DNA from 3 places in the Streptomyces sp. NPDC001292 genome. Region 2 is predicted to be linked to each of the others. Evidence: riboswitches for the same ligand, from Rfam matches in the RefSeq annotation. Region 2 holds a riboswitch; each other region holds the start of a gene.

Region 1 (7,151 bases), on a different contig from region 2:
ATCGGCTGCCAGGTGTCCCCGTGGTAGCCGCCCCGCCAGGTCAGCAGCCGCCGCTTCTCCGGGCGGCCGAGCGAGCGCCAGTACTGGAGGCACATCTTGACCGCGACCTCGACCGACACCGAACCGGAGTCGGCGAGGAACACATGCTCGAGACCTTCTGGTGACATGTCGACAAGGAGCTTCGTGAGCCGGACGGCGGGCTCGTGCGTGAGCCCGCCGAACATCACGTGGCTCATCCGCGCCAGCTGCTCCCGCGCGGCCCCGTTGAGCACCGGGTGGTTGTAGCCGTGGATCGCCGCCCACCACGACGACATGCCGTCGACCAGTTCGCCCGAGCCGTCCGCGAGCCTCAGCCGCACCCCGCTCGCCGACTCCACGACGAGCGGTTCGTGGCGGCCGGGCATGGGTCCGTACGGGTGCCACACGTGCCGCCGGTCGAGCTCCAGCAGTTCCGGCACGCTCCGGCCGGGCGTGGTGTGCGGTTCAGGCATTGGGCGCGAGGTCCGTTCCGGCGCCCCGGCGGCGCACGGCGACCAGGTCCGTACGCGGCTCGTTGCCGACCGCGGCCGGTACCGATGCCGATGCCGGTCCAGCCGCCGGTGCCGCGGCGGAACCGCAGATCCCGTCACCCTGGTGCGACCCGCACCCCGGCCCCTCGTGCGCATCGCAGCCCGATTCTTCGTGGGACCCGCACCCCGTGCGGTCGTGCGACCCGCACTCGCCCCCGGCCGCCCCCCGGTGCTCGGGCAGCGTCACCTGGTCGGCGCCCTCCACCTCGAACCCGGCGTCCGCGATCATCTCCAGGTCGGCCTTGCCGGCCTGGCCCTCGCTGGTCAGGTAGTCGCCGAGGAAGATCGAGTTGGCCAGGTGCAGCGCGAGGGGCTGCATGGTGCGCAGGTGCACCTCGCGGCCGCCCGCGATCCGCACCTCCACGTCCGGGCAGACGAACCGGACCATCGCCAGGATCCGCAGGCAGCGCTGCGGGGTCAGGTTCCACTCCTTGGCGAGCGGTGTGCCCTCGAACGGGATCAGGAAGTTCACCGGAACGGAGTCCGGGTCCAGCTCGCGCAGCGAGAAGACCACGTCGACCAGGTCCTCGTCGCTCTCGCCCATCCCGGCGATGAGCCCGGAGCAGGCGGACAGACCGGCCGCGTGCGCCTTGTTCACCGTGTCCACCCGGTCGGCGTAGGTGTGGGTGGTGGTGATGTCGCCGTACGTCGCCTCGGAGGTGTTGAGGTTGTGGTTGTAGGCGTCGGCCCCCGCCTCGCGCAGCCGTTCGGCCTGGCCGTCGGAGAGCAGACCGAGGCAGGCGCACACCTCGACGCCCTCGTTCTGCTCCTTGATCGCCTTGATGGTGTCGGAGACCCGGTCCACGTCACGGTCGGTCGGACCGCGCCCGCTGGCCACCAGACAGACCCGCTTCGCGCCGCCCGCGAGCCCCGCCGCGGCGGCCTTGGAGGCGTCGTCGGGCTTGAGCCAGGTGTACTTGAGGATGTCGGCCTTCGAGCCGAGCCGCTGGGAGCAGTAGGAGCAGTCCTCGGGGCACAGGCCCGACTTGAGGTTGACGAGATAGTTGAGTTTCACCCGCCGGCCGAACCAGTGGCGGCGCACCTTCCCGGCCGCGGCCACCACATCGAGCAGTTCGTCGTCGGAGGTGGCCAGCACGGCCAGAGCTTCCTCGCGGGTCGGCGACTCGCGCCGGAGCCCCTTGTCCACCAGCGTCCTCAGCAGGTCCATGAGAGCTGATCCTGTCCTACGGTCCGGTCCGCGGCCAAGGAGACTCCGCACAACGACGGCCCCATCGACATGTGGGTATTGCCACATCATGGGCGGCTGGTCCTGCCGCTAGGGTCTGTCCACTGCCTACAAATGCCCCGGAGGACCCATGGCGTTCGGCTGGATCGAGGAGCGGGCGGACGCACGCCGCCGGGCCGGACTCGTACGGACCCTGCGGCCCCGCCCCGCCGACTCGCCGCTGCTCGACCTCGCGGGCAACGACTACCTTGGGCTGGCCCGCCATCCGGAGGTGACCGAGGGGGCCGCGGCCGCGGCGCGCACTTGGGGCGGCGGCTCGACCGGCTCCCGGCTGGTCACCGGCACCACCGAACTGCACGTGGAACTGGAGCGCGAACTGGCCGGTTTCTGCGGTTTCGAGGCGGCGCTGGTCTTCTCCTCCGGATATGCCGCGAACCTGGCCGCGGTCACCGCGCTGGCGCCGCGCGGCTCACTCGTCGTCTCCGACGCGGGCAACCACGCCTCGCTCATCGACGGCTGCCGGCTGGCCCGGGGCACGACACAGGTCGTCGCGCACGCCGACCCGGACGCGGTGCGCAAGGCGCTCGGCACGCACGAGGGCCCGGCCGTGCTCGTGTCGGACACGGTCTTCTCGGTCGACGGCGACGCGGCCCCGCTGGCGGAGTTCGCCGCGGTCTGCCGGGAGCGCGGCGCAGGCCTCGTCGTCGACGACGCCCACGGGCTGGGCGTCCTGGGCACCGGCGGCCGCGGCGCCGCGCACGCGGCCGGACTGGCGGGCGCCGACGACGTGGTCGTCACGGCCACGCTGTCGAAGTCGCTCGGCAGCCAGGGCGGAGTCGTCCTCGGGCCCGCGCGCGTGATCGACCACCTGGTGAACGCGGCCCGGACGTTCATCTTCGACACCGGCCTCGCCCCCGCGGCCGCGGGCGCCGCCCTGGCGGCGCTGCGACTGCTGAGCCGCGAGCCGGAGCGGGCGGCACGCGCGCGTGCGGTGGCGGCCGAACTCCACGCACGCCTGACCGCCGCGGGTCTGGAAGCGGTACGTCCGGACGCCGCGGTGGTCTCGGTGCGCGCGCCGTCCCCGGAGCAGGCCGTGCGGTGGGCGGCCGACTGCCGGGCGGCAGGCCTGGCCGTGGGCTGTTTCCGTCCTCCCTCCGTGCCCGACGGCATCTCACGGCTGAGGCTGACCGCCCGCGCGGACCTCTCCGGGGCGCAGATCGAACGCGCTGTACGGGTGATCGGTGGAACACGACCATGAGTCGGCGTGACACGGCCGAGCGTCACCGGGTGCGGATATGACCGGATCGTTCGTCAGATGCGGTGCGTCGCGGCCGTGAAGTCTGCCCAGCTCGCGGGGGAGAAGAGCAGCGCGGGCCCGGCCGGGGCCTTGGAGTCGCGCACGGCGAGCAGCCCGGCCCACGGTCCCGTGGCGGGCCGGGCCGTCTCGACGCAGTTGTTGGCTCCCGTGCTGTAGCTGCTGCGCAGCCAGCGCACGCCGTGCAGATCGGTGCTGGAAGGTACGTGCCGAGGCAGAGCGGACATGGTGCCTCCTTACGCGGTATGCGGTTGCGCGCCGTCAGTGGTCCTGGCGTATCCCGGCGATGAAGTCCAACGAGTCCTCGGGCGAGAGGGCGTGGATCCGCAGGGTGTCGAAGGCCTCGCTGTAGGCCTCTAGGTCTTCTTTCCGCTCGAGGTGGAGGCTACTCGTCAAGTGGTCGAGAACCACCACGTTCAGATCAGCAGCGTTCGAAAATGAGAAGATAACGAAAGGCCCGGTGACGCCGACGTGCGCGCCGGCGGCGAACGGCAACACCTGGAGCCGTACTTGGGGCAGTCGGGCCGCCTCCGTCAGCCGCTCCAGCTGCCGCCTCATGACCTCGGGTCCGCCCACCTCCCGGCGCAGCACCGCCTCGTCCAGCACCGCGTCCAGCTCCAGCGGCGGTCGCGAGCGCAGCACGTCCTGGCGGGCCAGCCGCACCTCCACCAGCGCGTCCAGCCGGTCCTCGTCGAGGCCGTCCACGGCGGCCCGGGTGACCGCGCGGGCGTACTCGGGCGTCTGCAGCAGTCCGGGGACGACCGAGGTCTCCAGGGTGCGCATCCCGCTCGCCTGCGACTCCAGGCTGATGAAGTCCCGGTAGGTCGGCGGCAGTACACCGCGATAGGCGTGCCACCAGTGGTGCCGGCCGTCGCCGTCGTCCAGTCCCGCGAGCGCCAGGAGCAGCTCGCGCAGCTGGGAGTCGTCGACCGCGTACGCGTCCAGGAGTGAGTGCACATCGGCCGGTTTCACCCCACTGGTGCCGGTTTCGATCCGGCTGACCTTCGACTGGTGCCAGCCGACCAGGTGGGCCGCCTCACCGCTCGTGAGGCCCGCGCCGGTGCGCAGCGCGCGCAGTTCGGCGCCCAGTTTCCGGCGGCGCACCGCGGGACCGTGCTGCATGGGCTACTCCCTCGCTCCCTCTGAACGCTCCACGCGACCCGCTTCACATACGGTCTGCCGTCGCAGAGTTCACCGCATCGAGCGACAGATATATGCATATCTCGGTGGATCGCCACCGAGACCGGAGTGCTGATGGCAGTCTGACGGCGAAGCACCAGTGCGGGACCGTACTCGAATCATCCGCTCAGTGTCGGACTCCGGTCCCGTGGGAAAGGGACGACGTCGCCATGGCAGACCATCTGGAAGCATCCGTCACTCTGCCGAGCGATCCCGCCTCGGTCTGTGCGGCCCGCGCCTATGTGGCGGGCACTCTCGCGGAGTGGGGCCTGCCGCCGGCCACGGACACCGCGGAGACGGTCCGGCTCATCGTCTCCGAACTCGCCACCAACGCCGTACAGCACACTTTCGGGCAGTCACCCACCTTCACGGTGGACCTCGTCCTGGTGCGTGACGAGCGACTGCGCATCGGGGTCACCGACAGCCACCCCCGGTTCCCGAAACGACTGCCGGCCGCCGTCCAGCAGGACAACGGCCGGGGGATGGTGATCATCCGGTGGCTCACCGCCGAGTGCGGCGGCAGACTGAGCGTGCGGCCGACCCGGGAGGGCGGCAAGACGGTCTGCATCGAACTTCCGTGGACGGCTCCCGCCCGCCCTGTGACGGCCGCGGGCCAGGAACCGTAGGAACGGACGGTGACGACGTGGAAGCGCCGCCACCGCCCGCACTACGGCCGGGTCAGCTGACCCGGCCGTACCAGACGCTCTTCGTCCAGATCTTCTGCAGCTTCACCACGTCCCCGGTCTTCGGGGCGTGCCAGATCCTGCCCCCGCCGGCGTAGATGCCCACGTGGTACACGTATGAGCCCGAGTGGAAGAACACCAGGTCCCCGGCTCGGCGGCTGCGCGCGGAGATGTGCCGGCTCCTGTTGTACTGCTGCGCGGCCGTGCGGGGCAGCTTCTTGCCCGCCTTCTTGAACGAGTACAGCGTGAGCCCGGAGCAGTCGAATCTCCGCGGCCCCGTGGCGCCCCACTGGTAGGGCGACCCCTTCTTGGACGCCGCGATCCGCAGCGCCTTGCTGGCGGTCGTCACGGCCGCGGCCTCGGAGGCCACACCCGGGACCACGATCGAGCCGCCCACGGCGGCGAGAGTCAGGGCCGAGGCCGTGCCGGCCCGGGCCATCAGCGACGGGACACGATTGAGCGCGGTCATGCGCAACCCTTCGTCAGCCGCCTGTGAAGGATGACCTGTCGGATTCGGGCTGGCGAAGTTGCCCGGCCGCGTTGCCGCGGCTTCACCCCAAGGGATGCTCGGTCCGGCCATGGCGTGACCGTTCCGGCGACCCGTCGTGCTTGGGTCCTCCATTCCTGCCGATCCACTCCTGTCGACCGGTCATCCGGGCGGCGGCAGGACTCGGCGTCCGCCCGGACCGCCCCGCCGTTGTGGCGGGGGCTTGTCGTCAGACAGGGATCTTCACCTACGGATGTCCGAAAATCCCAACGGATCCGAGTGTTTGTGTTGTTACTCACCACGCGCCCGTTCGGGTGGACACCCCTCACGAGCGAACGGGCGCCCCTTCCCGTGACGACCCCCGGACCAGCACCGGAACACCTGGTTCCGCCATCCGGGGAGGCGTGTTGCGCAACTGCGGTGGTCCCGAAAAGGGAGCCGAACCTACACCGAAAGGCGGTCGGTCATTCGGGGACATTCCGCGCCGCGTGTCCGGACGGACGGCCTTCCGCGCCCGCCGTGCCCCTGGTTGTGGAGGACGTCAACTTCCGCAGTCCGGGGGCAGGGTGACGCGGGCCGTGCGCCGCTCTCCGTCCAGCACCCGCAGCGCGCGAGCCAGGGTGGCCGCGTGCAGCTCGGTCTCGCCCCGCTGGTGCATCAGCGCCAGCGTGTCCCGCAGCACCACCGCCTTGCCGACGAGCGCCTGAGCGGCTCTCAGGGCCCGGTAGGTGTCCCCGGGCCGGCCCGGGTTGGCGCGGCCCAGCAGGTCGGCCGCCTCCAGGTAACGGTCGATCAGCTCCGCCTCGGCACGGGTCAGCGCCGGCAGGGGCGGCAGCTCGGGTGGCGGCATCGGCGGCTCACCCCGCGTCCGGCGCGGTGCGCGTGGCCCCGCGATTCGGGATGATCCGGTCAACCAGCCCATAATTCAAGGCTTCCCGCGCGTCCAGCACCCGCTCCCGCTCCAGGTCCGCCCGCACCTGCCGCGCGGACCGCCCGGTGCTCCGTACGAGCAACTCCTCCAGGCGGGCGCGCACCCGTGCCAGCTCCTCCGCCTGGATGGCCAGGTCGGACGCCTGGCCCTCGACCGGCTCGGGCAGCGACGGCTGCCGCAGGACCACGCGGGCGCCCGGCAGAGCGTACCGCCTGCCCGGCGTGCCCGCGGCCAGCAGCACCGCTGCGGACGCGACGGCCTGACCCAGGCAGACCGTCTCCACGTCGCAGCTCACGTACCGCATCGTGTCGTGGACGGCCAGCATGGCGCTGAACGAGCCGCCCGGGGAGTTGATGTACAGCGAGACGTCCCGGTCGGGTGCCTGGTGCTCCAGGTGGACGAACTGCGCGATCACGTCGTTCGCCGCGATGTCGTCGACCGGTGTGCCGAGGAGGACGATCCGCTCCTCGAGCAGTTTCGCGTAGGGATCCAGGGGCCGCCGGCCGGCGCTGGTGATCTCGGTGAACTCCGGCAGGACGTAGCGGGCGGACGGTCGCGTCATGGCACACCCCTCCATGCGGCGGGCCCCGCTCCGGTCGGAGCGGCCTCTGTAGAAAATGTACAGGACGTACGTAAATCGCGGAGGTCTTTCCCGTCGCGTCGGGAGCGGTTTCCGGTCGTGCACGGCGTCCTCCTGGGTGAAGCTGGAAGTACGGGCGCTCGACGACCCAGGGGACTGGCCATGGTGTTCTTCGCGATGTCCAAGCGACACCCTCTCCCGCCGCTCTCCGCCACCGAGCT
Region 2 (7,151 bases):
TCCCTCGACTCCGGCGCGAACCCCTATCTGGCCTACGCCGTCCTCCTGGCCGCCGGCCTCAAGGGCATCGAGGAGGGCTACGAGCTGCCGCCGGGCGCCGAGGACGACGTCTGGGCCCTCTCCAACGCCGAACGCCGCGCGATGGGCATCGAACCGCTCCCGCAGAACCTCGGCGAGGCCCTGACCCTGATGGAGAACAGCGACCTGGTCGCCCACACCCTCGGCGAACACGTCTTCGACTTCTTCCTCCGCAACAAGCGCGCCGAGTGGCACGAGTACCGCTCGGAGGTCACGGCCTTCGAACTGAAGAAGCACTTGCCGGTGCTGTAGGCGCAGGTCAGAGCTGGTTTCCCGCCGATTCAGCGGATGGGGCCGACGATCGCCGACCGTCGGCAGAGCCAGTTCGGCCTGGTCGGGCTGCTCACCATGACCGATATCCGTCGTCGCGACGACCAACGTCTTCCTCGCGGTGCCTGAGCGGCGCCGTCCCATGAAAGGGCCGCACTCCCGTGCGGCCCTTTCATGTCCGGTGCCGGTGCCGGGTGTCCGGCACGCGCGTTACGCGGGGCGGACGACGCTGTGGATCGGCATGTAGTAGATCGACTCCTCGCGGACGTTCGTGCCCGAGCGCGGCGCGTGGATCATCATGCCGTCGCCGATGTAGATCCCGACGTGGCTGATGTCGTTGTAGAAGAAGACCAGGTCGCCGGGCTCGGCCTCGGAGACGGGGACGGTCGTGCCGACCTCCACCTGGTCCCAGGTGGTGCGCGGCAGCGAGATCCCGGCGGACTTCCAGGCGGCCTGCGTGAGCCCGGAGCAGTCGTACGAATCGGGGCCGGACGCCCCCCCACACATACGGCTTGCCCATCTGGGCCCTCGCGAAGTCGATGACCTTGGCGGCCTTGGCGGCATAGCCGGTGCTCGATCCGGCGCCCGTGCTCGTGCCGACTTCCGTGCTCGTGCCGGCTCCGCTGCTCGCCTCCGCGCCGGAACTCTGAGCCGCCTGTTCCTGCTTGCGCTTCTGCGCCGCCTCCTCCGCCGCCTGCCGGCGGGCCAGTTCCGCAGCCTTCTGCCGGGCGACCTCCTGCTTCTTCTTCTCGATCGCCGCCAGCCGCGCCTTCTCCTCGGCGGTCAGCGTCGACAGCAGACGGCGCGCCTCGCTGAGCTTCCTCTGGACGTCGAGCTTGCTGGTCCTCAGATCGTTCTGCGAGGTAGTCAGCGACTCCAGGATCTTCGTCGCCTCGGCGCGCTTCTTCGTCGTCGCGAGCTGCGCGGTCTGGTAGTCGTCGACGGCCTTCTTCTGCCGCTCGGTGAGCTGGCTCAGCAGATGGTCCTGGTCGAAGTACTGCTGGGGGTCCTTCGCGAGCAGCAGCGTCGCGGTGCCGGAGACCCCGCCCGTGCGGTACTGGGCGGCGGCGAACAGGCCGAGCTCGCGCCGCGCCTCGTTCAGCTTCGCGGTGCGCTTCGCCACGTCGTCGAGGAGGCCGTTCACGCGCTTGCGCTGCGTGGCGGTCCTCTCCTTCGCCGCGTTGTACTTCTCGGTGGCCACTCCGGCCTGGTGGTAGAGGTCATCGACCCTCTTCTGCACCTCTTCGAGACTGGGCTCGTGGGGCTGCGCGGGCGCGGCGTTCGCCGTCTGGGACAGCAGTGCCACGGAGGTGAGGGCCGCGGTCGTCAGACCGAGGGCCGGGGACGTGCGAAGTCCGGCGATCCGGGTGGCCGTGGTCCGGGCTTTGCGGTGCGACGCCAAGGTCGGCGACTCCTTCCATGGACCGCCTACCGGGTTAGCTGTCGGGTTCGGGCGAGTGGTTCGGAAGGGCTGCCCTACCGTCCCGTTCGCGCCGTGGGGGACGCGTGAACGGGACCGATTCACCCCAGGGGATGAGTTGGGTCCCCGGCTCCGGCTGCCGTGAAGCGCACCGGACTCGGCGCAGGCCACCCGTCCCGGCGTCGTTCGCCGGTGGGGGTACGGGGTGCCCGCCGGGCACGCTAGCCAACGCCTGTGACTGCTGTGAAGGTTGGTGCGTGATATGTCCGCTACATTTTCGTGACTTTCACCAGGCGTATACGGAGGACCGCACTCCGCTGTTTTCGGTGCCGGGCCCCGGAAGCACGCGGACACCCTCCCCGGGAGGGCGCTCCCGACCTGTGCGTCTTCCTCCGCAACAAGCGCGCCGAGTGGCACGCGTACCGCTCGGAGGCCCGGTCCTGGCCCCGCCCACGCCCGAGATCCTCGATGCCGCGCTCTCCGTGCGGGCCCGGTACGCGTCGCTCGGCCTTGACCTCGTGGATGCGGTGAACGCGGCCCTCGCCGCCGAGTACGACACGGACGCCGTCCTCACCAGGGACCTGCGGGACTTCCGGACCGTACTGTCCGGTGGGCGGCAAGTATCCCTGCTTCCGGGTCCTTCCGGACGATCTCCGACCGGGCCGCTGCGCCCACGCGCGGTCGCGGGAGGCGGGCCGCCGTCAGGGCTCCGGCCCGGGAGTCCGGATAGGCTCTGGCCAGGACGGGCTGGATCCGACGGGAGGCCGGGATGACGGCGCCGGGGCGCAGGAGCAGTACCTTCACGCGGCTGCTGCGGCACGGCTTCATCCATGCCTCGGACGCCGAGCGGCTGCTGGACGGTCCGGACCTCGCGCCGCTCAGGGACGATCCGGTGCTGCTGGAGGCGCTGGGCGCCACCGCCGACCCGGACCTCGCACTGGGCGGGCTGGTCCGGCTGCTGGAGGCGCAGCCGGAGTCCAAGGCCCGCCGTGAGCTGCTCGACACGCTGATAGCGGCCAAGCCGCTGCGCGACCGGCTGCTCGGCGTGCTCGGCGCCTCCGCCGCGCTCGGCGACCACCTCGCCCGGCACGCCGGCGACTGGCGGGCGCTGGTCACCTACGAGCCGAGCGACCTGCACCCGGGGGTGGAGGAGTTCGAGCACGGGCTCGCCGAGGCCGCCGACCCGGTCGCGCTGCGCGTCGCCTACCGGCGCTGCCTGCTGTCCATCGCCGCCCGCGACGTGTGCGGCACCACCGATGTCGCCGAGACGGCCGCCGAGCTCGCCGACCTCGCCACCGCCACCCTGCGCGCCGCGCTCCGGCTCGCGCGGGCCGCCGCGCCCGAGGACGACGCGCTGTGCCGGCTCGCGGTGATCGCGATGGGCAAGTGCGGCGGCCACGAACTCAACTACGTCTCCGACGTCGACGTGATCTTCGTCGGTGAGGCCGCGGACGGCGCCGACGAGGTCAAGGCCCTGCGCGCCGCGACCCGGCTCGCCTCGCACATGATGCGGATCTGCTCCGAGACGACCGTGGAGGGCTCGATCTGGCCGGTCGACGCCAACCTGCGGCCCGAGGGCCGCAACGGACCGCTGGTGCGCACCCTCAGCAGCCATGTCGCCTACTACCAGCGCTGGGCCAAGACCTGGGAGTTCCAGGCGCTGCTCAAGGCCCGCCCGGTGGCCGGCGACCTGGAACTGGGCGGGCAGTACATCGCCGCGCTCGACCCGCTGGTCTGGCAGGCCGCCGAGCGCGAGAACTTCGTCGCCGACGTGCAGAAGATGCGCCGCCGCGTGGTCGAGACCATCCCCGTGGCCGAGGTCGAGCGCGAGCTGAAGCTAGGGCCGGGCGGCCTCAGGGACGTCGAATTCGCCGTGCAGCTGCTTCAGTTGGTGCACGGCCGGACCGACCCGTCGCTGCGCAGCGGCTCCACCCTGGACGCGTTGCAGGCGCTGGCCGCCGGCGGGTACGTCGGCCGCGTGGACGCCGTACAGCTCGACGACGCCTACCGGTTCCTGCGCTCCCTTGAGCACCGCATCCAGCTGTTCCGGCTGCGGCGCACCCACCTCGTCCCCGAGGACGAGGCCGATCTGCGCCGGCTCGGACGGTCGCTCGGCCTGCGCAGCGACCCGATCACCGAGCTCACCCGCGAGTGGAAACGGCACACCAGCGTCGTACGCCGGCTGCACGAGAAGCTGTTCTACCGGCCGTTGCTCGACGCCGTCGCGCAACTCGCGCCCGGCGAGGCACGGTTGAGTCCGGAGGCCGCGCGGGAGCGGCTGGTCGCACTCGGGTACGCCGACCCGGCCGCGGCGCTGCGGCATCTGGAGGCGCTGGCCTCCGGCGTCACCAGGAAGGCGGCCATCCAGCGGACCCTCCTGCCCGTGCTGCTGGGATGGTTCGCGGACTCCGCCGATCCGGACGCCGGGCTGCTGAACTTCCGCAAGGTGTCGGACGCGCTCGGCAAGACCCCCTGGTATCTGCGACTGCTGCGGGACGAGGGGGCCGCCGCCGAGAACCTCGCCCGGGTGCTGTCGGCCGGGCGGCTCGCCCCCGACCTGCTGATGCGCGCACCCGAGGCCGTGGCACTGCTGGGGAACGGCGACGCGGGCGGCCTCGAACCGCGCGGGCGCGCCCAGCTGGAGCAGGAGGTCCTCGCCGCCGTCCGCCGCGCCGAGTCCGCCGAGCAGGGCGTCACGGCGGCACGCGGCGTACGGCGGCGGGAGCTGTTCCGCACCGCCGCCGCCGACATCGTCGGCTCCTACGGCACCGAGACCCGGCCCGCCGAGGCCGACCAGGGCGCGCTCGTGGACCAGGTGGGCGGCGCCGTGTCCGACCTGACGGCGGCGACGCTGGCCGGCACCCTGCGGGCCGTCGTGCGCAGGGAATGGGGGGACACCCTGCCGACCCGGTTCGCGATCATCGGCATGGGGCGGTTCGGAGGGCACGAGCTGGGCTACGGCTCGGACGCGGACGTGCTGTTCGTGCACGAGCCGTGGGACGGCGCCGACGAGCAGGAGGCCGCCGAGGCCGCCGCCCGGGTGGTCGCCGAGATGCGGCGGCTGCTCCAGATCCCGAGCGCGGATCCGCCGCTGCTGGTCGACGCGGATCTGCGGCCCGAGGGGAAGTCGGGGCCGCTGGTGCGGACGCTCAAGTCGTACGAGGCGTACTACCGGCGATGGTCGCTGGTGTGGGAGTCGCAGGCGCTGCTGCGGGCCGAACCGGTGGCCGGGGACGCGGACCTGGGGCGGCGGTTCGTCGAGCTGATCGACCCGTTGCGGTATCCGCGCGGCGGGCTGCGCGAGGACGCGGTGCGGGAGATCCGGCGGCTGAAGGCCCGGATGGAGTCCGAACGGCTGCCGCGCGGCGCCGATCCCAAGCTGCACACCAAACTGGGGCCGGGCGGGCTGTCCGACGTGGAGTGGACCGTGCAGCTGCTGCAGATGCGGCACGCGGCGGCGGAGGCGTCGCTGCGGACCACGCGGACGCGTGAGGCGCTGGCGGCGGCGCGGGAGGCGGGACTGGTGTCCCCGGAGGACGCCTCGACGCTCGACGAGGCGTGGGTGCTGGCCACGCGGGTGCGCAACGCGGTGATGCTGGTGCGGGGACGGGCCGGGGACACGTTCCCCACCGAGCCGCGGGAGCTGGCCGCGGTGGGGCGGTACCTGGGGTACGGGCCGGGGCACGCGGGCGACATGCTCGACGCGTACCGGCGGACGGCACGCCGGGCCCGGGCGGTCATGGAGGAGCTGTTCTACGGCTCGTGACACGGCGGCCTGGTGGCACCACCAGGGCTCTATGCCTCCGTCGGCCGCAGAGCCGGCGTCAGCCGCGGCAGGGCGTGCGGCAGCGACCCGTACCAGAAGCGGGCCACCGTGAAGCCGAACGAGAGGCACAGGACGCCGCCGACCGCGTCGAGCCAGAAGTGGTTGGCGGTGGCGACGATGACGACAAGGGTGGCCACGGGGTAGAGCAGGCCGAGGACGCGCAGCCACGGGACCGCGCACAGGGCGAAGGCGGTCAGGCCGCACCACAGGGACCAGCCGATGTGCATGGACGGCATCGCGGCGTACTGGTTGGACATGTTCTTGAGGTCGCCGGAGGCCATGGATCCCCAGGTGTGGTGGACCTGGACCGTGTCGACGAAGTGGCCGCCGGTCATCAGGCGCGGGGGCGCCAGCGGGTACAGGTAGTAGCCGAGCAGGGCAACGCCCGTCGTCACGAAGAGGGTGAGCCGGGCGGCCGCGTAACGGCCGGGGTGCGTGCGGTAGAGCCACACCAGGACGCCGATGGTGACCACGAAGTGCAGCGTCGCGTAATAGTAGTTCATGCCGATGATCAGCCAAGTCACCGAGTTGGCGGCATGGTTGATCGAGTGTTCGACGGCGATGCCGAACTGGTGCTCGGCGCTCCAGATCCAGTCCGCGTTGCGCAGCGCCTGGGTCTTCTGCTCCGGGACCGCGTTGCGGATCAGCGAGTACGTCCAGTAACTCACCGCGATCAGCAGGATCTCGAACCACAGCCGCGGTCGGCGGGGGGCACGCAGCCGCTCCAGGACGGTGGGGGGCTGCTCGTCCGTGACGAGGGGTGGAACGGCCTCTTCCCGGCCATTCAGTCGTGTCACGGTCGAGTCACCCATAGGCACAGAGTCTGCCAGAAAAGCGTTCGTCCACCGATCATCCCCCGGTCGGGTTCCGTTCGCATGTTCTCCGGCCTCAGGGACGATGGCGGTCCCCGGGGGCCGAAGCGGTCGAACCGCGCACCACCAGCTCCGGCATGAACACAAACTCGCTGTGCGGCGCGGGGGTCCCGCCGATCTCCTCGAGCAGCGTGCGCACCGCCGCCTGACCCATCGCCGGCACCGGCTTGCGGATGGTCGTCAGCGGTGGGTCGGTGAAGGCGATCAGGGGGGAGTCGTCGAAGCCCACCACGGAGACGTCCCGGGGGACCTCCAGGCCGCGCCGGCGGGCCGCCCGGATCGCGCCGAGCGCCATCATGTCGCTGGCGCAGACGATCGCCGTGCAGTCGCGTTCGATGAGCGCGGTGGCCGCGGCCTGGCCTCCCTCCAGGGTGTAGAGGGAGTGCTGGATCAGCTCGGACTCGACGACCTCCGCTGTCAGGCCCAGCTGGTCCTGCATGGCGCGGACGAAGCCCTCGATCTTGCGCTGGACCGGGACGAAACGCTTCGGGCCGAGGGCCAGGCCGATGCGGGTGTGCCCCAGGGAGGCGAGGTGCGTGACCGCCAGCGTCATCGCGGCCCGGTCGTCGGGCGAGATGAACGGCGCCTGCACCTTGGGGGAGAAGCCGTCCACGAGGACGTAGGGCACGCCCTGGGCGCGCAGGCGCTCGTAGCGCCCCATGTCGGCGGTGGTGTCCGCGTGCAG
Region 3 (7,151 bases), on a different contig from region 2:
CCGTCCTGACCGGGCGCGGTGACGTCGTCCGCGCGCGCGTGCTGGTCAACTGCGCGGGGCTGTACTGCGACGAGGTGGCGCGGCTGACCGGGGACGAGCCCGGGGTGCGGATCGTTCCCTTCCGCGGGGAGTACTACGAGCTGGCGCGGCCGGAGCTGGTGCGGGGGCTGGTGTATCCGGTGCCCGATCCGGCGTTCCCCTTCCTCGGTGTGCATCTCACCCGCGGGGTCGACGGCGGAGTGCACATCGGGCCCAACGCGGTACCGGCGCTGGCCCGCGAGGGCTACGGATGGGGGGTCGTGCGGCCGCGGGAGCTGGCGGGGACGCTGAGCTGGCCCGGGTCGTGGCGGATCGCCCACCGGCACTGGCGGTACGGGGCGGGCGAGCTGCGGCGGTCGGTGTCGAAGGGCGCCTTCACGCAGGCGGTGCGCCGGCTGATGCCCAGGGTGCGGGAGGAGGACCTGGTGCCGGCCGCCGCCGGGGTGCGGGCGCAGGCCGTCCTGCGGGACGGCACGCTGGTGGACGACTTCCTGATCCGGGAGGGCGCCCGGGCGGTGCACGTGCTCAACGCGCCCAGTCCCGCGGCGACCGCCTCGCTGCCGATCGGGCGCGAGGTGGCGAGGCGGGCCCTGGCCGTGCTGGCGTCGACGTGAAGGGTGCGCCGGGTCCTGTCGGCCTTGAGGGCCGGTTCGTGTCGGCCCCCGTAAAATCGTTCCCACTGTGACTGACTCGCTGAACACCCCCCAGGCTCCCGCCCCCGGTGAGCTGCCCCGGCACGCGCCCGGCGTGTCCGTGCGGCACACCCGGGCCAAGGGGGAGCCGCGTTTCCCCGACGGGCCCAAGGCCGATCCGGCCGGTTCGCACTTCGAGCGGCGGATCCGCAGCTTCCAGCCGCGCCGGAGCCGGGTGACCGCGGGACAGGCGGACGCGTTGCAGCGGCTGTGGTCCACCTGGGGGCTGGACATCGACGGGCAGCGGGTGATCGACCTCGCCGAGCTCTTCGGGAACACGCGCCCGGTCGTGCTGGAGATCGGCTTCGGGATGGGCGAGGCCACCGCCCGGATGGCGGCCGAGGACCCGGACACCAACATCCTCGCCGTCGACGTGCACACCCCGGGCCAGGGCAACCTGCTGAGCCTCGCCGACCGGCAAGGCCTCGGCAACGTCCGCGTCGGCAACGGCGACGCCATCATCCTGCTGCGCGAGATGCTCGCCCCCGACAGCCTCGACGGGCTGCGCGTCTACTTCCCCGACCCCTGGCCGAAGAAGCGGCACCACAAGCGGCGGCTGATCCAGCCGGAGTTCCTGACGCTGGCCGCCACCCGGCTCAGGCCCGGCGCGATCGTGCACTGCGCGACGGACTGGGAGCCGTACGCGCAGCAGATGCTCGACGTGCTGACGGCGCACCCGGACTTCGAGAACACCCGGCCCGACGGCGGTTTCGCGCCACGTCCCGGCTTCCGGCCGCTGACCCGTTTCGAGGGCCAGGGACTGGTGAAGGGTCATGTGGTGAACGACCTGCTCTTCCGTCGCGTGCCACACGAAGACCAGCACCCGCAGTGACCTCGTGAGGGCCGATGCCGTGGCCGCCTGCCCCCCGTACCCGACGCCTCCCGGCGCTCCCGGCGGCCCGTCCCGCCACGCGCACTGGTGGCAGCGGCGATGGGTCAGGTACGGCGCCCTCGTCACCCTGCTGGCCCTCTCCGGGCTGGTCATCCTCGCCCTCGTGCGCCGGCAGACCGGCACCGAGGGGTTCCTCGTCGGGCTCGGGCTCGCGGTGCTGCCCGTACCGCTGCTGACGGCCGCCTTCCGCTGGCTGGACCGGGTCGAGCCCGCCCCCTGGCGGAACCTGGTGTTCGCCTTCGCCTGGGGCGCCTGCGCGGCGGCCCTGATCGCGATCGTCGCCAACAGTTTCGCCACCCACTGGATCGCCACGGCGACCGCCGACCCCGCGGGCGCCGACACCCTGGGCGCGACGGTGATAGCGCCGGTCGTGGAGGAGTCCGCGAAGGCCGCCGCCGTCCTGCTGGTCTTCCTCTTCCGCAGACGCGACTTCACCGGCATCGTCGACGGGGTCGTCATCGCCGGGGTGACCGCGACCGGCTTCGCGTTCACCGAGAACATCCTCTACCTCGGCAACGCCTTCGGCACCGACCAGCTCACCGGTGACCGGGGCATCGCCTCCGTCACCGCGGCGACCTTCTTCGTCCGCGTCATCATGTCGCCGTTCGCGCACCCGATGTTCACCGTGCTCACCGGCATCGGCTTCGGCATCGCCGCGATGTCCGGGGGCCGCCGCCCGCGGCGCCTGCTGCCGCCGCCGACCGGGTTGCTGCTCGCGATGGGCATGCACGCCCTCTGGAACGGCTCGGCGACCTTCGGCGAGTACGGCTTCCTCGCGGTGTACGCCGCCATCATGGTGCCCGCGTTCGGGCTGCTGACCTGGCTGGTCATCTGGACCCGGCAGCGCGAGCTGAGGACCGTGCGCGAGGAACTGCCCGCGTACACCGCCGCCGGATGGCTCACCCCGGCCGAACCGTTCGCCCTGGCCTCCATGCGGGCGCGCAGGCTGGCCCGCGATCACGCCAGACGCCACCTCGGCAGGCAGGCGGCGCGGACGGTCGCCCAGTACGAGGCGTACGCGACCTCACTGGCGTGCCTCCGGCACCGCGGGCGCCGGGGGCGGGCCGGGGCCGACTTCGCCGTACGGGAGCGGGAGCTGCTGCACGAGCTGTGGCGCAGGCGGGAGGTGGCGCAGCCCGCGCTGGACCACGCGGCCAGGATGACGACGCCCATGGCCGCGCCCCCCTGGCCGGGGTACGGGGTGTACTGCGTGTACGGGGTGCACCCGCAGCCGCTGGGGTACGGGTCGTACGGGCCGACGGCGCCGTATCCCTCGTACAACCCGTACCGGACACAGCCGTAGCGGCCCTGGGGGGCGGGAGTTACGCCGACGCCCGCGTCAGCTTCCCGAGTTCCTCCTCCGTCAGCCGCAGCTGCGCGACCCCGAGCAGCGCCGGGAGCTGTTCCACCGTCCGCGCCGAGGCGATCGGGGCGGCCACCGTCGGCTGCGCGGCGAGCCAGGCCAGGGCCACCGTGGCGACCTCGGCGCCGTGGGCCCGGGCGACCTCGTCCAGAGCCGTGAGGACCTTCTGGCCGCGCTCGGTCTCGAGGTGCTTGGCCGCGCCCTGCGCCCGCGCGCTGTCCACCGTCGTACCGGGCCGGTACTTGCCGGTCAGGAAGCCGGAGGCGAGCGCGTAGTACGGGACGGCGGCCAGGCCGGACCGCTCGGCGACGTTCTGCAGTTCGCCTTCGTAGGTGTCGCGCGAGACCAGGTTGTAGTGCGGCTGGAGCGCCACGTACCGGGCCAGACCCTCGCGCTCGGAGAAGTCCAGGGACTCCCGAAGGCGCTCGGCGGAGATGTTGGAGGCGGCGATGTGCCGGACCTTGCCCGCCCTGACCAGTTCGTCGAGCGCGCCGATGATCTCCTCGACGGGGACTTCCGGCTGGTCGAAGTGCGTGTAGTACAGGTCGATGTGGTCCGTGCCCAGGCGCCTGAGGGAGGCGTCGGCCGCGGCCTTGATGTTGGCGGCGCTCAGACCCTGGTAGTCGGGGTGCTGGCTGACCTTGGTGGCGATGACGACGTCGGAGCGGTTGCCGCGCTCCTTGATCCACTCGCCGATGATCGTCTCGGACTCGCCGCCCTGGTTGCCCTCCACCCACGCGGAGTAGGAGTCGGCGGTGTCGACGAAGTTGCCTCCGGCGGCCGTGTAGGCGTCGAGGACGGCGAAGGACTGCTCCCAGTCGGCGGTCCAGCCGAAGACGTTGCCGCCGAGGGCGAGCGGGAAGACCTCGAGATCGGACGAACCCAGTTTGCGCAGAGAAGTCATGTTCAACATCAACAACCGCGCCGGAGCGGCCCATTCCGGGCCGGGCCGCATCCGGCCGCAAAGGTTGCGCAAACAGGCCTCACTGGCTCGTCAGACCGGTCCGTGTAGTGAGGGTCGAGGCGTGCCCGTCAGGGGGTGAGGCCCTTGCCGCGCAGCCACGCCGTCGGGTCGGTCCCGGTGGACTGGCCTCCTGGGTGGACCTCCAGGTGGAGATGCGGCCCGGTGACGTTGCCGGTGGCGCCCACCCGGCCGATCACGTCGCCCGTGCTGACCTTCTGGCCGACGCTGACGCTGATCGACGACTGGTGGCAGTACCAGAGCTCGGTGCCGTCGTCGAGGGTGAGGATCGTGCGGTAACCGTAGGAGCCGGCCCAGCCGGCCTCGGTGATGGTGCCGGTGTGGATCGCCTTGAGCAGGGTGCCCGTGGGGGCGGCGAAGTCGAGGCCGGTGTGGTAGCCGGAGGACCACATGGAGCCGGCCTGGCCGAAGGCGGAGGTGAGCGTGTACGAGGAGGTGGGCAGCGCGTACTGCCTCGCCAGCTCGGCCAGCCGCGCCTCCTCGGCCTTCCGCTTGGCCTCCTCGGCCTTCCTCTTGGCCTCCTCCTCCGCCTTCTTCTTCTCGGCGGCGGCCTTGGCCTCGGCCGCCTCCCGCGCCTTCGCCGCTTCCTCGGCGGCCTTCTTGGCGGCGGCGGCCTCGGCGTCCGCCTGTGCCTTGGCCTCGATCTGGACCTGCTGCTGCTCGGCCTGCGCCATGATCCGGTTGCGCAGCACCTCGCCGGCGTCCGCGGTGCCGCCCTCGGCCTCGGCGGCGGCCACGCCGACGCTGCTGAGCGCGGCCGACGAGCCCTCGGGGGCCGCGTCGGAGGAGTCCTGGAACAGGGAGCCCACGGAGGGCAGATCGGGCAGCGAGATGGACACCGGCGGCTTGCCGCTGTTGGCGCTGGCCATGCCGCCCGCGCCGACGGCGGCGATGACGCCGACGCCGAGAACGGTGGAGCTGCGGGCGAGCCCGCCGCCGCGCTGCTTGGCGACGCGGTGCCGACCGCGCACGGGACGGATGGACTCCGCGGTGGGGTTCCACTCCTCCCAGGGGCCCTCGTCGGCGCGGCGGCTGTCGTAGCCGAAGGTCTCTCCGTGTTGCCGGCTCGGCGCGAACGGAGCTTCCGGGGCAGGCGGGTTGGACGCCACGAAGGCGCACTCCTTTCCTTCCGTCTCGCCTACCGGGTTAGCTGACGGGTTCGGAGCGGGAAGGTCTCCTACGCGCGTAAACAAACCGTGCTCGCACGGCGGTTACGCTCGATTCACCCCAAGTTGGTGGTTCCCCGGTTCCCTTGCGGGATTCGGCGTGCGGGCACGGAGCCGCCTCTTGTGACGGCTGGGACGACCGTGCTGCGTTACCGAACGTTAATAGACGCGGGCCATGGATTCCAAGCCGTTCGGCTTGATCGCTCAACCTTCCGGCCCGACCTTACGGTCCATGACCACCGAAAACCGGGCGAGTTGACCCCACTTCCGGGAGAGCCTTTGCGCCCGCCAAACACTCAGGGCCGGAATCCACTGATCGGATTCCGGCCCTGAGCCTTCAGTAGCGGGGACAGGATTTGAACCTGCGACCTCTGGGTTATGAGCCCAGCGAGCTACCGAGCTGCTCCACCCCGCGTCGTTGTGACACCAGTATATGTCATCCGGAGGGCTGCTCGCGCCCACCTCACCGTCCGCCGTTCGTCACACGGTTCCCGGCCGGCGTCGAGGCCCCGCTCAGCCGAGCAGATGCCGGTTCGGTTCCCTGGCCCGCTGCTCGAACTCCGGCACCACGACGACGTCCGCGCCCCCGGCCGCCAGCACCCCGGTCCCGTCGGCGCCCTCGACGAACGTGTCCGGTTCCCGCCAGGCCGTCACCACCCGCCGCACCCCGGCGTCCAGAATCAGCCGGGCGCACGGACGCGGCCGGGAGGCGCGGCGGGCGCACGGCTCCAGACTGCTGTACACCGTGGCGTCCGGCAGCCGCGGATCCGCCGGGTCGACCTTGGCCAGCGCCGCCTCCTCCGCGTGCACGACCGGGTCGCCTCCCTCCCGCGAGTACCCGCGGGCGAGTTCGGTCCCGTCGGCGGCGACCACCACGGCGCCCACGCTGAACGCGGTCCGGGACGGCGGGCACTGCGCCGCCAGCTCGCAGGCGAGCCGGAGCCAGTGCCGGTCCGCGGGAGCGGCGCGGCCGGCGGTGCCGGGAGCGGTGGGTTCGTAGCGCACCAGGACGACGTCCTCGATGGTCCGCGTCTCCACCAGCCGCAGCCGCCCGCCCTGGTAGGTCCCGGGACCGAACAGCCGGGGCGCGTCGGAGTCCCCCACGAACAGGGGGGCGAGCACGAGCTGCACCTCGTCCGCGAGCTGCTGCTGGAGCAGCTGTGTGTGGACGGTCCCGCCACCCTCGACCATGAGCCGACGCACCCCGCGCACGTCGTGCAGGTGCTCGAGCAGCCGGGGCCAGCCGAGTTCGGCGCCCAGCGGCACGACGTCGGCGGCCAGGCCCGTACGCCGCAGCCGCAGCGCGCCCTCGTCGGTCGTGTAGAGGACCTTCTCGCCGCCGGTGTGCCAGAAGGGCGCCCGGGGGTCCAGCTCACCGGAGGCGCTGACCGCGACCTTCAGCGGGTACTCCGGCTTCCCGGCGGCGCGGCGGGCGGCCCGCCGCTCGGGCGAGTTCACCAGCAGCCGCGGGTTGTCGGCCCGCAGGGTGCCGGCGCCGATCAGGATCGCGTCGGCCGACGCGCGTACCTCGTCGACCCGGTCGAAGTCGGCGGGGCTGGAGAGCAGCAGGCGCTCGGGACCGGTGTCGTCCAGGTAGCCGTCGAGCGAGACGGCGGCGGACAGCAGGACGTACGGGTGGGGCATCGACGCCCTCTCTCTCGGCGACGGACTCGCCCCCAGTGTGACCGACCCCGCCGGGGAGGACGCCGCAGCGCCCGGATCGGCCGAAGCCGACCCGGGCGCTGCGGGGCAGGTCGGAGGGGACTCGCCTCCTCCTGCGGCCGTAGGCCCTGTGGGACTCGAACCCACAACCAATGGATTAAAAGTCCACTGCTCTGCCAATTGAGCTAAGGGCCCAGGCGATGTTGCCTACCCGAGCATAGCGGGAGGAGAGCCCGACGCCGATCGGGTATCCGGGGTACCCGGCCGGAAGTTCGGCCTGATCGGCGGTGACCGGGTGAAGGTTGCGGTCAGAAGATCCCCTTGTAGCCCTTCCAGCCGCCGGAGATCTTCGTGC

The links. A riboswitch is a leader RNA that binds a small molecule or an ion and turns the genes downstream of it on or off. The one in region 2 is predicted to bind cyclic di-AMP.
Region 1: linked by a shared signal. The riboswitch ahead of ACFY4A_RS20990 (C40 family peptidase) and the one ahead of ACFY4A_RS01985 (NlpC/P60 family protein) in region 2 are both predicted to bind cyclic di-AMP.
Region 3: linked by a shared signal. The riboswitch ahead of ACFY4A_RS30080 (M23 family metallopeptidase) and the one ahead of ACFY4A_RS01985 (NlpC/P60 family protein) in region 2 are both predicted to bind cyclic di-AMP.

Annotation. Positions count from the first base shown of each region.
Region 1 is NZ_JBIAXG010000019.1:57,699-64,849, reverse strand. It holds gene ACFY4A_RS21020 (adenosylmethionine--8-amino-7-oxononanoate transaminase) at 1-491, opposite strand, end outside; gene bioB (biotin synthase BioB) at 484-1,737, opposite strand; gene ACFY4A_RS21010 (8-amino-7-oxononanoate synthase) at 1,886-3,013, shown strand; gene ACFY4A_RS21005 (DUF397 domain-containing protein) at 3,067-3,297, opposite strand; gene ACFY4A_RS21000 (helix-turn-helix domain-containing protein) at 3,332-4,192, opposite strand; gene ACFY4A_RS20995 (ATP-binding protein) at 4,420-4,875, shown strand; gene ACFY4A_RS20990 (C40 family peptidase) at 4,928-5,401, opposite strand; cyclic di-AMP (ydaO/yuaA leader) riboswitch at 5,405-5,618, opposite strand; gene ACFY4A_RS20985 (hypothetical protein) at 5,961-6,269, opposite strand; gene ACFY4A_RS20980 (ATP-dependent Clp protease proteolytic subunit) at 6,277-6,912, opposite strand; gene ACFY4A_RS20975 (ANTAR domain-containing protein) at 7,093-7,151, shown strand, end outside.
Region 2 is NZ_JBIAXG010000001.1:456,567-463,717, forward strand. It holds gene glnA (type I glutamate--ammonia ligase) at 1-330, shown strand, start outside; partial or broken gene ACFY4A_RS01985 (NlpC/P60 family protein) at 559-1,750, opposite strand; cyclic di-AMP (ydaO/yuaA leader) riboswitch at 1,758-1,941, opposite strand; gene ACFY4A_RS01990 (bifunctional [glutamine synthetase] adenylyltransferase/[glutamine synthetase]-adenylyl-L-tyrosine phosphorylase) at 2,538-5,534, shown strand; gene ACFY4A_RS01995 (phosphatase PAP2 family protein) at 5,564-6,406, opposite strand; gene ACFY4A_RS02000 (LacI family DNA-binding transcriptional regulator) at 6,483-7,151, opposite strand, start outside.
Region 3 is NZ_JBIAXG010000035.1:13,243-20,393, forward strand. It holds gene lhgO (L-2-hydroxyglutarate oxidase) at 1-653, shown strand, start outside; gene trmB (tRNA (guanosine(46)-N7)-methyltransferase TrmB) at 721-1,563, shown strand; gene ACFY4A_RS30070 (PrsW family intramembrane metalloprotease) at 1,583-2,926, shown strand; gene ACFY4A_RS30075 (aldo/keto reductase) at 2,946-3,890, opposite strand; gene ACFY4A_RS30080 (M23 family metallopeptidase) at 4,019-5,077, opposite strand; cyclic di-AMP (ydaO/yuaA leader) riboswitch at 5,089-5,245, opposite strand; tRNA gene ACFY4A_RS30085 (tRNA-Met) at 5,476-5,549, opposite strand; gene ACFY4A_RS30090 (dihydrofolate reductase family protein) at 5,648-6,778, opposite strand; tRNA gene ACFY4A_RS30095 (tRNA-Lys) at 6,919-6,991, opposite strand; gene ACFY4A_RS30100 (hypothetical protein) at 7,004-7,151, opposite strand, start outside.